Regions from separate parts of the Cupriavidus sp. GW823-FHT06D04 genome, predicted to be linked through region 1. Evidence: predicted binding sites of a transcription regulator. Region 1 holds the regulator's gene; each other region holds the start of a gene.
The links. Region 1 encodes HrcA, which represses chaperone genes, less so after heat shock. Its sites were predicted from a motif close to TTAGCACTCNNNNNNNNNGAGTGCTAA; they were not measured.
Positions count from the first base shown of each region.

Region 2: groES (co-chaperone GroES) is a predicted target of HrcA. The motif match lies at 3,639-3,665, and genes of this name have one in related genera.
Region 3: rpoH (RNA polymerase sigma factor RpoH) is a predicted target of HrcA. The motif match lies at 3,409-3,435, and genes of this name have one in related genera.

Region 1 is NZ_JBXAHL010000014.1:40,319-45,441, forward strand. It holds gene hemH (ferrochelatase) at 1-546, opposite strand, end outside; gene hrcA (heat-inducible transcriptional repressor HrcA) at 653-1,687, opposite strand; gene AC1Q7H_RS18620 (NAD kinase) at 1,790-2,707, shown strand; gene recN (DNA repair protein RecN) at 2,774-4,528, shown strand; gene AC1Q7H_RS18630 (hypothetical protein) at 4,578-5,027, shown strand.
Region 2 is NZ_JBXAHL010000002.1:435,053-440,175, reverse strand. It holds gene AC1Q7H_RS05735 (type II secretion system F family protein) at 1-442, shown strand, start outside; gene AC1Q7H_RS05730 (metallophosphoesterase) at 653-1,438, shown strand; gene groL (chaperonin GroEL) at 1,555-3,198, opposite strand; gene groES (co-chaperone GroES) at 3,244-3,534, opposite strand; gene AC1Q7H_RS05715 (SulP family inorganic anion transporter) at 3,882-5,123, shown strand, end outside.
Region 3 is NZ_JBXAHL010000002.1:88,903-94,025, forward strand. It holds gene AC1Q7H_RS04100 (COX15/CtaA family protein) at 1-609, shown strand, start outside; gene cyoE (heme o synthase) at 606-1,550, shown strand; gene AC1Q7H_RS04110 (SCO family protein) at 1,679-2,299, shown strand; gene rpoH (RNA polymerase sigma factor RpoH) at 2,406-3,302, opposite strand; gene AC1Q7H_RS04120 (pirin family protein) at 3,672-4,547, shown strand; gene ybiB (DNA-binding protein YbiB) at 4,567-5,123, opposite strand, start outside.

The DNA of each region.
Region 1 (5,123 bases):
ATGGAAATGCTTGACCAGCCGCAGCTCGGGCTGGTTGCGCCACTGGCCCAGCACCCGGAACACCTCGTCGAAGGCCGTGGCCGTGGTGGTGCCCGAGTACTGCGGATACATCGGCAGCACCAGCACCTGCTCGCAGCCCTGCCGGCGCAGCGCCTCCAGCACCGAGGCGATCGACGGGTTGCCGTAGCGCATTGCGCACGCGACCGTCACTTCATGGCCATGCTGGTTCAGCAGCCGCTGCAGCGCATGGGCCTGGCGCTCGCTGTAGACCAGCAGCGGCGAGCCCGTCATATGGGCCTCGCGCAGCCAGATCGATTCATACTTCAGCGCCGAGGCGCGCGATCGCAGCGGCAGGATCACCCCATGCAACAGCGGCAGCCAGGCCACGCGCGGGATCTCAACCACGCGCGGGTCGGACAGGAATTCCTTCAGGTAGCGCCCCACCGCCTTGGGCGTGGGTGCGTCCGGGGTGCCCAGGTTGACCAGCAGGATCGCCGTGCGCGGCGCGTGGCCGTGCTGGTAGGCCGGTTCGGGAGAAAACGTCATGTCGCTTCCGGGTTGGCACGGTGCCGGGATGGCGCCGGTGCGGCGCACCGGCGATTGCCGCGCTCGGTAGGAATGGAACTGCTTGTCAGACCAGCCAGTCTTTGCACTAGTTCTGGCTCAGGGCGCTCGACAGCAAGCGCGCGGTGATGTCGACGATGGGGATCACGCGCTCATACGCCATGCGCGTGGGGCCGATCACGCCGAGCGTGCCGACGATCTGGCCGTCAACCTCGTACGGGGCGGTGATGACCGCCATGTCTTCGATCGGCACCAGCCGGCTTTCGCCGCCGATAAAGATCTGCACGCCCTGCGCATGGCTGGACACGTCCAGCAGCTGCAGCAGGCTGGTCTTGTGCTCAAACACGTCGAACAGGCGCCGCAGCTTGTCCATGCTGGAGGCCAGGTCTTCCACTTCCAGCAGCTTGCGCTCGCCGCTGATAAAGACGTGGTCGTCGTCCTCGTCCTCGGCGACGCTGCCGGCCTCGACCGCGGCCTGCATCAGCTGCGACATGTCGCGGCGCAGGTCCTGCAGTTCCACCCGCAGGTGGCCGCGCACCGTGTCGAAGCTCATGCCGGCATAGTGCGAGTTGAAGAAGTTGGCCGCCTCGATCAGCTGGGCCGGCGTGTATGACAGCTCGGTCTGGATGATGCGGTTCTGCACGTCGCCCTCGGGGCTGACGATGATCAGCAGGATGCGCTTGTCCGACAGCCGCATGAATTCGATCTGCCGGAACGCCTGCGCGCGGCGCGGCGTCATCACCACGCCGGCGAAGTGCGACAGGTTGGACAGCGTGCGCGCCGCCGCCGTGATCATGCGCTGCGGCCCCAGTTGCTGGCCGCCGAGCTGGTCCTGGATCTGACCGGTCAGCTCGGCCAGGTCGGCGTTGTGCTCCAGCGGCTTGGCCGTCAGCATCGAATCGACGAACAGCCGGTAGCCGCGCGGGGTCGGGATACGGCCGGCCGAGGTGTGCGGGCTGGCAATAAAGCCCATTTCCTCCAGATCGGACATCACATTGCGAATCGTCGCAGGCGACAGGTCCAGCCCCGAGTACTTCGACAGGGTGCGGGAACCGACCGGCTGCCCTTCGGCAATATAGCGCTCGATCAGGGTCTTGAGCAGCGTTTTGGAGCGTTCATCCATGATGCCCCGATTTTACGCAAGTTTTGGACCTTCTGGCGGGCGGCCTGGGCCGCCCGTCCGCGCCTGCTGACAACCGTCATGGCGGTATGGTCTAATCCACGCATGTCCGCCCCCCCGAAAGCCAGCGCCGTGCGCACTTCGTTCAAGACCGTCGCCCTGGTGGGCCGGTACTCCACTGCCGGCATCGAAGGGCCGCTGGAGGAGATCGCCTCTTATATCCTGCGCAACGGGCAGGACGTGGTGTTCGAGCGCGAAACCGCGCTGGCCACCGGGCTAACCGGCTACCCTGCCCTGTCCGCCGAGGAGATCGGCCGGCAGGCCGACGTGGCCGTGGTGCTGGGCGGCGACGGCACGCTGCTGGGCATCGCCCGCCAGCTGGCCGGCTACGACGTGCCGCTGATCGGCGTCAACCACGGGCGGCTGGGCTTCATGACCGACATCGCGCTGGAAGACGCGCACACCGTGCTGCCCGACATGCTCGACGGGCGGTACGAGGCCGAGACCCGCCTGCTGCTGGAATCGCGCGTGGTGCGCGACGACATGGACATCTTCTCCGCGCTGGCCCTGAACGACGTGGTGGTGAACCGCTCGGGCATCTCCGGCATGGTCGAGCTGGCGGTGTCGGTGGACGGCCATTTCATGTACAACCAGCGCTCGGACGGGCTGATCGTGTCGACCACCACCGGGTCCACCGCCTACGCGCTGTCCGCCGGCGGCCCGATCCTGCATCCGACGCTGTCGGGCGTGGTGCTGGTGCCGATCGCCCCGCACGCGCTGTCCAACCGCCCGATCGTGCTGCCGCACGACGCCGAGGTCACCATCGAGGTGGCCAGCGCGCGCGACGCCAGCGTCAACTTCGACATGCAGTCGCTGACCTCGCTGCTGCCGGGCGACCGCATCGTGGTGCGGCGCTCCGAAAAATCCATCAACCTGCTGCACCCGGTCGGCTACAACTACTACGCCACGCTGCGCAAGAAGCTGCACTGGCACGAGTATCCTTCCGAAGACAATCGCCTCTGAGCCAGTATCAAGCCGCCCCTCAAGCCTGAGCCCGAACCCATCGGACCGACTACCTTCCACGCCACGATGCTGCGCAGCCTGTCCATCCGCGATTTCGTCATCGTCGATACGCTCGACCTGGACTTCACCACTGGCTTCACCGTCTTCACCGGCGAGACCGGCGCCGGCAAATCCATCCTGATCGATGCCCTGGCGCTGGTGCTGGGCGAACGCGCCGATGCCGGCGTGGTGCGCGAAGGCGCCCCGCGCGCCAGCGTCAGCGCCACCTTCTCGACCCACCCGGCACTGGATGCCTGGCTGGCCGAGCGCGAGCTCAACAGCGAAGCGGAAGACGGCGTGCATACCGTGCTGCTGCGCCGCACGGTCGATGCCGGCGGCCGCAGCAAGGCCTTTATTAACGGCGCCGCCGCCACCCTGGCGCAGCTGCGCGAAGTCGGCGACCAGCTGGTCGACATCCACGGCCAGCACGCGCACCAGCTGCTGCTGCGCCCCGACGCGCAGCGGCTGCTGTTCGACGCCCACGCCGGCCTCACCCAGCAGGCCGGCGCCGTGGCCGAGGCCTGGCGCGCCTGGCGTGCCTGCGTGCGCCAGCGCGAGGCGGTAGAACACCAGTCGCGCGAGATGCAGCTCGAACGAGAACGGCTGGAATGGCAGGTCGGCGAACTGGACAAGCTCAACCCGCAGCCGGGCGAATGGGAAGAGATCCAGTCCGAGTACAACCGGCTGTCGCATGCCGCCGGCCTGATCGACGGCAGCCGCGTCGCGCTCGACGCACTGTCCGAGGCCGACGGCTCGGTGCTGTCGGCGCTGAATACCATCGTGCACAAGCTGCAGCAGCTTGCCGATGTCGATCCCGCGCTGCGCGACGTGCTGGCCGCGCTCGAGCCTGCGCAGATGCAGGCCGAGGAAGCCGCGCACTCGCTCATGCGCTATGTCGACCGGCTCGAACTCGATCCCGAGCGGCTGCAGGCCGTGGACGAACGCATGCAGGCGCTGCACGCCACCGCGCGCAAGTACCGCCTGCCGCCCGAGCAACTGCCCGACGAGCTGGTGGCCCGCCGCCAGCAGCTGGACGACCTGCAGGCCGCGCAGGACCTGAACAAGGTGATGGCGCGCGAGGCCGCGGCCAAGGCCGCCTACCTGACCCTGGCACAGCATCTCAGCCACGCCCGCAAGCAGGCCGCGCAGGCGCTGTCCGCCGCGGTCACCGACGCCATGCAGGGCCTGTCGATGGCCGGCGGCAGCTTTGTCGCCGCACTCAATGCGCTCGACGAAGGCCAGAGCCATGGACTGGAGCAGGTCGAATTCCTGGTCGCCGGCCATGCCGGCGTGAGCCCGCGGCCACTGGCCCGGGTGGCCTCGGGCGGCGAACTGGCGCGTATCAGCCTGGCGATCTCGGTGATCACCAGCGAGGCCTCGCCCACGCCCACGCTGATCTTCGACGAGGTCGATACCGGCATCGGCGGTGCGGTGGCCGAAGTGGTCGGCCGGCGCCTGCAGGAGCTCGGCCGCGCGCGCCAGGTGCTGTGCGTGACGCACCTGCCGCAAGTGGCGGCGCAGGCCGGCACCCACCTGCTGGTCAGCAAGGAAACCACCGATGCAGGCGACGGCTCGGTCACACGCTCGCGCATCCGGGTGCTGGACCCCGCCGGGCGCGTGGTCGAGACCGCCCGCATGCTGGGCGGCGCCACTGTCACCGCCACCACGCTGCAACATGCGGAAGAAATGCTGGCGCAAGGCATGGCCGGCGGCCAGGGCAGCCAGCCCGCACGCGGCACGGGCGGCAAGGATGGCCGGCGCAGCCGCCGCGCCGCCGGCTGAAAGCCGCCCCCGCACGTGCGCCAATCCATATACTGACAGGAGCTTCACCATGACCCGCCAAGCGCAAGCCGGCCTCCGGCAACGCCCGCGCGCATCGCTGCGCGCCGTGCTGGCCATCGCCACCGCCGCATCGGCCGCACTGCTGGCGCTGTCCGCCTGCCAGGCCCAGCCTAAGTCCTCGGCCCCGCCGCCGGGCAGCATCAGCGACGACCGTTCCCTGGGCGACATCATGGTGCGCTTCAAGCCGCCCGCGGTGAACCTGTCGGAGGACGCCGGCAAGCTGCTGGCCGAGATCAAGGGCCCGATCCGCTACGTGGTCAAGCGCCCGATGTCCGGCGGCGTCTGGCTGGTCACCGCGATCTCGCCGTCGGCGGATGCCACCCTCGACCAGGCGGTCGAGACCCTGCGCGCCACGCCCCGCATCGAGACCGCCGAGCCCGACCGCGTGCTCAAGCCCAACCGCAACATTCCCACCAGCCGCGACATGCCGCAGAGCTGAGCCCGGATGCACGACAGGACTTAAGCCTTCGGTTGCCCTTGCGCAACCACGCTGGATCGTATTCGCTACATAACAAGCCCCTCGCGCGCTACGCCC
Region 2 (5,123 bases), on a different contig from region 1:
GCTGACCGTCTGCGTGGAAGCCGGCCTCGGGCTCGATGCGGCATTGATGCGTGTGGCCGACGAGCTGGCGCTGCGCTGCCCCGTGCTGGCCGATGAGCTCCAGCTGATGCTGCTGGAGCTGCGCTCGGGCTTCTCGAAGGAAAAGGCGCTGTCGAACCTGTCGCTGCGCACCGGCGTGGACGACGTGGACAAGTTCGCCTCCATGCTGATCCAGGCCGACCGCTTCGGCACCAGCCTGGGCGAGTCCCTGCGCGTGCTGTCCGACATGCTGCGCACCAAGCGCCGCATGCGGGCCGAGGAGCAAGCCGCCAAGATCGCGCTCAAGCTGCTGTTCCCGCTGATCTTCACCATCTTCCCGTCGCTGCTGCTGGTGCTGCTCGGACCAGCCTTTATCCAGATCTATCGCGTTCTCCTGCCGACCATGGCCGGACAAGGAGGGTAATACTTCCGGGAAACCGCGATCGTTTCCCCCGGCTGTCTCCCGGTGCAATGCCGGCTAGACAGTCACTTGCCCGGACCTGGTTCCGGGCTTTTTTGCTTTTCGGCGGGATCCGCGGGACTTGACCAGACGGGCTGGCTTCTTAAGAATGCAGGCAACCGCCCGCCGCCGTAGCGGCCCATACAGCGAGCCCCATGCGCCTCCGGAGTCTCCATGAAGCTACGCATCCTGAGCGACCTCCACATCGAGCACAACATGCCGCAGGCCGTGCCCGCCTGCGATGCCGACGTCGTGGTGCTAGCCGGCGACATCGCCAACGGGCGCGACGGCATCGACTGGGCCGCGCGCACCTTCAGCCAGCCGGTGATCTACGTGCCCGGCAATCACGAATACTACGAAAGCAACTTCGATACCGTGGATCGCCTGATGGCCGAAGCCACCGAGGCGCACCCAGGCATACAGGTGCTCAATGGCACAGTGGCCGAATTCAACGGCGCCCACGGACGGGTACGCATCATCGGCACCACCTGGTGGACTGACTACACCCTGTTCGGGACTGACCGGCGCGATGACGCGATGCAGGCTTGCGCGGCGGTGATGCTGGACCACCGGCTGATCGAACTCCACGGCGACGACGGCCGTGCGCGCCATTTCACACCCCAGGACGCGCTGGCGCGCCACCAGGCCGCGTCGGCCTGGCTGGCGGCGCAGCTGGCGCTGCCCTACGATGGCAAGACCGTGGTGGTTACGCACCACGGCCCTGACCTGGGCAGCCTGGACCCGCGCTACTCGCACGACCTGGTCTCCGGCGGCTTCCTGTCGCGCCGGCCCGACCTGGTAGCAAAGGCGGACCTGTGGATCCACGGACATACCCACACCAGCTTCGACTACTGCATCGACGATTCGCGCGTGGTCTGCAACCCCCGCGGCTACGTCAGCCGCCGCACCGGCGAGCTGGAAAACAAGCGCTTCGACTGGTGCTGCGTGGTCGAGGTCTGACCTGGCGGCTCGAGCGCGAGACCGCTGCGGCGCCCCAAAGAAAAACCCCCGCGGGCTCGCGCCCGCGGGGGTTTTTCAAGACAGCCTGCCCGTGAGGGCAGTCGGTCGGCAATGATTTACATCATGCCTTCCATGCCGCCCATGCCGCCCATGCCGCCCGGCATTGCCGGAGCCGACTCTTCCTTCGGCGATTCGGCAACTGCGCAGTCCGTGGTCAGCATCAGCGAAGCCACCGAAGCGGCGTTCTGCAGTGCGGTGCGGGTGACCTTGGTCGGGTCCAGCACGCCCATTTCCACCAGGTCGCCGTACTCGCCCGAAGCCGCGTTGTAGCCGTAGTTGCCCTTGCCTTCGATAACCTTGGCAACGACCACCGAAGCTTCTTCACCGGCGTTCAGCACGATCTGGCGCAGCGGCTCTTCCATGGCACGCAGCACGATCTTGATACCGGCGTTCTGGTCGGCGTTTTCGCCGGTCAGTGCCGAGATCGCAGCGCGGGCACGCAGCAGGGCCACACCACCGCCGGGGACGATGCCTTCTTCCACCGCAGCGCGAGTGGCGTGCAGGGCGTCTTCCACGCGGGCCTTCTTTTCCTTCATTTCGACTTCGGTGGCAGCGCCAACCTTGATCACGGCAACACCGCCGGCCAGCTTGGCCACGCGCTCTTGCAGCTTCTCACGGTCGTAGTCCGAGGTCGCTTCTTCGATCTGGGCGCGGATTTGCTTGACGCGGCCTTCGATCGCACCTGCGTCGCCGGCGCCGTCGATGATGATGGTGTTTTCCTTGCCGATCTCGATGCGCTTGGCCTGGCCCAGGTCGTTCAGGCCAGCCTTTTCCAGCGTCAGGCCGATTTCTTCAGCGATGACGGTGCCGCCGGTCAGGATGGCGATGTCTTCCAGCATGGCCTTGCGGCGGTCGCCGAAGCCCGGGGCCTTGACGGCGGCGGTCTTCAGGATGCCACGGATGTTGTTCACCACCAGGGTCGCCAGGGCTTCGCCCTCGACGTCTTCAGCGATGATCAGCAGCGGGCGGCCGGCCTTGGCCACTTGCTCCAGCACCGGCAGCAGGTCGCGGATGTTCGAGACCTTCTTGTCGAACAGCAGCACGAACGGGTTGTCCAGCTGGACAACCTGCTTTTCCGGGTTGTTGATGAAGTACGGCGACAGGTAGCCGCGGTCGAACTGCATGCCTTCCACGACTTCCAGCTCGTCGGCCAGCGACTTGCCGTCTTCAACCGTGATCACGCCTTCCTTGCCGACCTTGTCCATGGCTTCGGCAATGCGCTCACCGATCGAGGTGTCGCTGTTGGCCGAGATCGCGCCAACCTGGGCGATTTCCTTGCTGGTGGTGGTGGGCTTGCTGACCTTCTTCAGCTCTTCCACGGCGGCGGCAACAGCCTTGTCGATGCCGCGCTTCAGGTCCATCGGGTTCATGCCGGCGGCAACGAACTTCATGCCTTCGCGCACGATCGACTGGGCCAGCACGGTTGCGGTGGTGGTACCGTCACCGGCGTTGTCGCTGGTCTTGGAAGCGACTTCCTTGACCATCTGGGCGCCCATGTTCTGCAGCTTGTCCTTCAGCTCGATTTCCTTGGCCACGGACACGCCGTCCTTGGTCACGGTCGGGCCGCCGAAGCTGCGCTCCAGCACCACATTGCGGCCCTTCGGGCCCAGAGTCACCTTAACTGCGTTGGCGAGGATGTTCACGCCTTCAACCATCTTGGCACGTGCGGCGTCGCCGAACACTACGTCTTTAGCTGCCATTCTTGAATCTCCTGAAATCTGTACGGGTGGCGGTCAGTCGGTGAATTACTTGTTCACCACGGCCATGATGTCTTCTTCGCGCATGACCAGCAGTTCCTGGCCTTCCACCTTCACGGCCTGGCCGGCGTACTTGCCGAACAGCACGCGGTCACCGACCTTGACGTCGAGGGCGATGTTGTTGCCCTTGTCATCCTTCTTGCCAGGACCGATTGCCAGCACTTCGCCTTGATCGGGCTTCTCGGCAGCGTTGTCGGGAATCACGATACCGGACGCGGTCTTGGTTTCGTTGTCCAGACGCTTCACGATCACGCGGTCGTGCAAAGGACGCAGATTCATACGGACTCCTAGATACAAAGTGAGTTTTTAATCACAATTCGGCCGGCTACCGAGGCGACGGCCGTCTGAAATGTTCAGGTGCCGCAAGGGGCGCTTTCATGCTGTTAGCACTCACCCCCGGCGAGTGCTAATTATAGGGACGGGGTATGGCCATTTCAAGACAGGGACTTAATACGGGTTTTCCCTTGGACGTGAAATTCTCGTGGGAAATGGCCTTGGAGAGCCACTGAAAGAGGAGCTTTAGCCACTTAATGTGCATTTGCCGCTCCGTGTAATTTCGACCAAACTGTACATGGGTCGCCGCACGACAACGACAAACATCAAGCCCGCCGCCCGGATCACCCTCCATGAACGTGGAATCCCACTCCCGTCGCCGCAACCGCGCCGGTGGCGATCCCTGCCGCACCTTGCGCAACTCGGCCGGCGTGCTTGCATTGCCGTGGCCCGAGTGGCTGCGTCACTACCACCGCGACTGGCTGAAGCCCGATGTCATGGCCGGGCTGACCGTTGCGGCAGTCGTCATCCCGAAGGCTCTCGCCTACGCCACCATCGCGGGCCTGCCGGTCGAGGTCGGACTCTATACGGTATTCGCGCCTATGCTGATCTACGCCATGCTGGGAACCTCGCGCCCGCTCAGCGTCAGCACCACGACCACGCTGGCGATCCTGGCAGCAGCCGCGCTTAGCGATACGACGACGGCAGGCGGTACCGCGAGCTTGCTGACGGCTTCGGCCACGCTCACCTGCCTCGTGGGCATCATCCTGGTCGCCGCGCGCTTGCTGCGCCTGGGCTTTGTTGCCGATTTCATCTCCGAGCCCGTCCTGGTCGGCTTCAAGGCCGGGATCGGGCTGGTGATCGTGGTGGACCAGCTTCCGAAGCTGCTCGGCATCCATTTCCAGAAGGGCGCGTTTTTCCACAACCTCGCAGCCATGGTCCAGGGCGTTCCCCACGCTTCGCTGGCAACCATGGCCGTTGGGGTCACGGTCCTGGCGCTGCTGATCGGCATGGAACGCCTGGTGCCGCGCGCGCCGGCACCGCTGATCGCGGTGGGGATCGGGATTGCGGCAGTCGGCCTGCTCGGGTTGCAGTCCCATGGCGTTGAAACCGTTGGCCATGTCCCGACTGGCCTGCCGCCCCTCACGCTGCCGGATCCCGATCTGGTCATGCAGCTCCTGGTGCCGGCCATGGGCATTGCCCTGATGAGCTTTACGGAAACCATCGCAGCCGGACGCGCCTTCGTGCAGAGCGGCGAACCCGCGCCGGACCCGAACCGCGAGCTGCTGGCCACGGGGTTCGCCTGCCTGGGTGGCGCATTCCTCGGCGCGATGGCTGCCGGCGGCGGAACCACGCAGACCGCGGTGAACCGCCGCTGCGGCGCCAGATCGCAGCTGGCGGGACTGATCACCGCGGCCGTCGCGCTGGGCGCGATGCTGGTGCTGGCACCGCTGATCGGCCTGATGCCGGAGGCCGCGCTGGCGGCAGTGGTCATCGCCTATTCGGTGGGACTGATCCAGCCGGCGGAGTTTCGCGCCATCCTTGGCATCCGGCGCACGGAGTTCCTCTGGGCAGTGGTAGCCTGTGCCGGCGTC
Region 3 (5,123 bases), on a different contig from region 1:
GCCCTGCTGGCCGTGCTGATCCAGCTGGGCTCGCGCAACGATCCGCCGCACCCGGTCGCGGCGCAGGCCGCGCGCCTGCGCTGGCCGGTGCGCATCGGCCTGCTGCTGCTGGTGATCCAGATCTTCCTGGGCGGCTGGGTCAGCACCAACTACGCGGTGCTGGCCTGTACCGACTTCCCGCTGTGCAACGGCCAGCTGGTGCCCGAGATGGATTTCCGCCACGGCTTCACGCTTTGGCGCCAGCTGGGCATGACCGCCGACGGCGACTACATCCCGCACGCGGCGCTGGTGGCGATCCACTGGGTCCACCGCGGCTTTGCCTTTGTCGTGCTGGGCTACCTGGCGTGGCTTGGCCTGCGCGCGCGCAGGCTTGAAGGGCTCGCGCGCGCGGCCGGCTGGCTGCTGGGCACGCTGGTGCTGCAATTGGCCACCGGGATGTCCAATATCGTGTTCGACTGGCCGCTGGTGGCCGCGGTTGCGCACAACGGCGGCGCGGCGCTGCTCCTGCTGCTGCTGGTCCGCCTCCACTACAATACAGGGCTCGCAGGGCTCACCATGCGGGCCGCCGGCGCCCCCGCTGCCGTGCCGAACGCCGCCCGCGCCACATGAAAGACAAGACCCCTTCCGTGGTTACCGCTACCCACCCCCATTCGCTGGGCAAGTTGAGCCGGATACGGCACCTTGCCCGACAATACGCCGCCCTGACCAAGCCGCGCGTGACGCAGCTGGCCGTGTTCTGCGCCATCATCGGCATGTTCCTGGCCACGCCCGGCATGGTGCCGTGGCGCGTGCTGATCGGCGGCGCCGCCGGCATCTGGCTGCTGGCCGGTGCGGCCTTTGCCATCAATTGCCTGGTCGAGCAGAAGATCGACGCGCTGATGCGCCGCACCGCGTGGCGCCCGTCGGCCACCGGCGAGATCACCACGCCGCAGACCCTGGTGTTCTCCGCCATCCTGGGCGGCGCCGGCATGTGGCTGCTGCACGTCTACGCCAACGACCTGACGATGTGGCTGACCTTTGCCACCTTCCTCGGCTACGCGGTGGTCTACACCATCCTGCTCAAGCCGGCCACGCCGCAGAACATCGTCATCGGCGGACTGTCCGGGGCGATGCCGCCGGCGCTGGGCTGGGCCGCGGTGGCGGGCGAGGTGCCGGCCGAGGCCTGGTTCCTGGTGCTGATCATCTTCACCTGGACCCCGCCGCACTTCTGGGCACTGGCGCTGTACCGCCGCGCCGACTACGCCAAGTCCGGCCTGCCGATGCTGCCGGTCACGCACGGCGAGCGCTATACGCTGCTGCATATCCTGCTGTACACGCTGATCATGATCGCCGCGACGCTGCTGCCCTTTGTCTACGGCATGAGCGGCTATATCTACCTGGCGGCCGCGCTGGCGCTGGGCGCGGGTTTCCTGGCCTATGCCTGGAAGATGTACCGCAACTATTCAGACGAACTGGCGCAGCGCACCTTCCGCTTCTCGATCCTGTACCTGTCGCTGCTGTTTGCCGCGCTGCTGGTCGACCACTACTTCAAGTTCGTGCCCCAGGTGTGACCTGTGGCCCACCGGCTGCGGCATCTTGTCGCGGCCGGCGCAGCGTGGCGACACGATCGGCGATACTGCGTGATGTCGCCGCCCTCCGGTGCCGCCGTTTCCTCCCACCCCTGACCGGTTTCCGCCGCATGCCCCGCCTAAGCCCCGCCTCCGGCCTGTTCGCCGCCTTCCGCCGCTTTTCCCTGCTGGCCGCGCTTGCGCTGGCCGTGGCTGCCTGCGGGCAGCAGAAGGTCTCGTTCCGCAATGTCGACATCACCGGCGCGGCGGACTTCGGCAAGGACTTCTCGCTGACCGACCATCACGGCAAGGTGCGCACCATCGCCGACTTCAAGGGCAAGGCGGTGGTGATGTTCTTCGGCTACACCCACTGCCCGGACGTGTGCCCGACCACGATGGCCGAACTGAAGGCGGTGATGGAGAAACTGGGCCCGGACGCCGACCGCGTGCAGGTGCTGTTCGTCACGGTCGATCCGGAACGCGACACGCAGGCGCTGCTGGCCCAGTACGTGCCGGCCTTCGATGCGCGCTTCCTGGGGTTGCGCCCGGCCGACGAAGCCGCACTGCAGAAGGTGACCAAGGACTTCAAGGTGTTCTATGCCAAGGTGCCGGGCAGCTCCCCGAGCAACTACACGGTGGACCACTCCGCGGGCAGCTATGTGTTCGATCCGGAGGGCAAGCTGCGGCTGTTCATCCGCCACGGCCAGGGTCCGGATCCGATCGCGCACGACCTGAAACAGCTGCTGTCGTGATGTGAAAGGGAGGGAAGGGGTGCGGCATAACGTCGCACTTGTCCCCTCGCGGGCAACAAAAAGGCCGGTCCAGTGGACCGGCCTTTTGCATGGCTGGGGGAGCGGGTCAGGCGAACGCCTGCAGCGCCCCCTTCATCTTCTTCATGGCCGCGGCCTCGATCTGGCGGATGCGCTCGGCCGAGACGCCGAACTCGTCAGCCAGCTCATGCAGCGTGGAGCCGCCCGAGCCATCGTCCTCGACGTGCAGCCAGCGCGCCTCGATGATGCGGCGGCTGCGTTCGTCCAGCTTGGCCAACGCCTCTTCCAGACCCTCGACCTGCATGCGGTCGTGGCGCTTGGCTTCCAGCACGCGGGTGGGCTCGTTGTGGTTGTCCGCCAGGTAGGCGATGGGGGCGAATTCCTCTTCGCCGTCGTCGATCTGGCCTTCCAGCGCCAGGTCGCCGCCCGACAGGCGGGTTTCCATCTCCATCACTTCTTCGGGCTTGACGTTCAGCTCGCGCGCCACGGCCTCGACCTGCTCCGGCGTGAACGTGTGTGCGCCCTGCTTGTGGCTGCGCAGGTTGAAGAACAGCTTGCGCTGGGCCTTGGTGGTGGCCACCTTGACCATGCGCCAGTTCTTCAGCACGTATTCGTGGATCTCGGCCTTGATCCAGTGCATCGCGTACGACACCAGGCGCACGCCCTGGTCGGGGTCGAAGCGCTTGACCGCCTTCATCAGGCCGATATTGCCTTCCTGGATCAGGTCGGCGTGGGGCAGGCCGTAGCCCAGGTACTGGCGGGCAATCGACACCACCAGGCGCAGGTGGGACATCACCATCTGGCGGGCAGCATCAACGGAGTCGTGGTCGCGGAGCTCGCGCGCCAGGCGCTGCTCTTCCTCCGCGGTCAACAACGGAATCCGGTGGACAGCCTGGATATAGCTGTCGAGGTTGCCAACGGTGGCCGGGAAGGTCAGCGCAAAGCTGCCCGTGCTCCGGGGTGCCGTCGGCAGACGGTTATTCAGGGTTTGGTCGGCAGACAAGACTGCGTTCACTCAATGGCTCCTTTCGCATCCGGCGGTTCGGTTGCCGGTGTGCCGCGCCTCTTGGTCGGCGGCACTGCAACACATATTAGCACTCAGGCCGGGTGAGTGCTAATTGGAGTCCCGATGGCAGTGATAGTTCCACTCGATTGCTCTTGCGGATAGCATAGCTACTTACCGCTTCGAGCGGCGGAAACGATACCCACGGTTCGGCGCACAGGATATTAGAGCGGCGCGGGGCACGGGGGTTCTGCCCGCTGCTGCAATGATTTGTTGCAGCAGCGGCTACACTCGACCCACCTGCGGCGCGCTGGCATCCTTGCGAGCCTCTCTCATTCCACCGGAGGAGTTATGTCTGCTATCGAACACTTGCTCAAGCCGCATGTGCGCGACCTGGGCGATTTTACCGTGCGCCGGCTGTTGCCCGCCGCCGCTACCCAGACCGTCGGGCCGTTTATTTTCTTCGACCATATGGGGCCGGTGCAGCTGCCGCCGGGCGCCGGCGCTGATGTGCGTCCGCATCCCCATATCGGGCTGGCCACGGTCACCTACCTGTTCGAGGGCGAGATCATCCACCGCGACAGCCTGGGCAGCGACCAGGCGATCCGCCCAGGCGACGTCAACTGGATGACCGCCGGGCGCGGCATCGTGCACTCGGAACGCTCGCCCGAGCATGTGCGCCCCGCCGGGGCCCGGCTGCACGGCATCCAGACCTGGGTGGCACTGCCGCAGGAGCATGAGGGTGCCGAGCCGTCGTTCTTCCACCATCCCGCTGCCACGCTGCCGCAGATCGAGCGGCCGGGCGTGCGCATGGTGGTGATTGCGGGCGATGCCTTTGGCCAGGTCTCTCCGGTCAAGGTCTTCAGCCGCACCCTGTATGTGGCGATCGAGCTGGATGCGGGCGCGAGCGTGGAGATCCCGGCCGAGCATGCCGAACGGGGCGTCTATCCGGTGGATGGCGCGGTGGCGCTCGACGGCGAGCCGCTGCCGGCCGAGCATATGGTGGTGCTCACGCCGGGCCAGCCCGCGACGCTGACGGCCACGGCGCCGTCGCGCGTGATGCTGCTGGGCGGCGACCCGACCGACGGGCACCGCTTTATCTACTGGAATTTCGTTGCCAGCAGCAAGGTGGCGATCGAGGCTGCCGCCCAGCGCTGGGAGGACGATCAGTTCCCGCACGTGCCGGGCGAGACCGAGCGCATCCCGCTGCCTCCGCGCAAGGCCTGACAGCGGTCCCGGGGCTGGCTCAGACCGGGCTGGCCCAGGTCACGTGGGTGCCTTGCCGCAGGCATTCGCGGATGGCATCGACCTGGATCGCGATCGGTGCCGGCACCGGCACCGCGCCGTCCAGCACGCGCCGGATCCAGGCCACGGTCTGGCCGGCGTCGCTGCCGGGCGGCAGTTCAGGTACTTCGGCCAGTGAACCCACGGCCGGATCGACCAGCGTCTGCTGGTGCCCCTCATGCAGCCAGTCGATGCGGCTGGTGCGGCGCGCATCGGCCACCACTTCGCCCTCGGTGCCGCGTGCCAGCAGCACGTTGGCGGGCTCATGCGAGAAGTAGTCGGTCAGCGTCTCGCGGTATTCGGGGTGGGTGTAGCTGTACAGGCGCAACCCTTCCGCGGGCGAATGCTCGCCCACCGGCTGCAGCATCTTGGCCACCGTATGCGCCGAATTGCGCAGGCCGATCACGGTGCGCCGCTCCAGCAGCTGCGACAGCCCGGGCGACAGCACATCCACCGGCAACACCGCGAGCGGCCCGAGGTCGCTGCCCTCGCGCAGCCGTGCCGAGGCCTCGTCGGTCG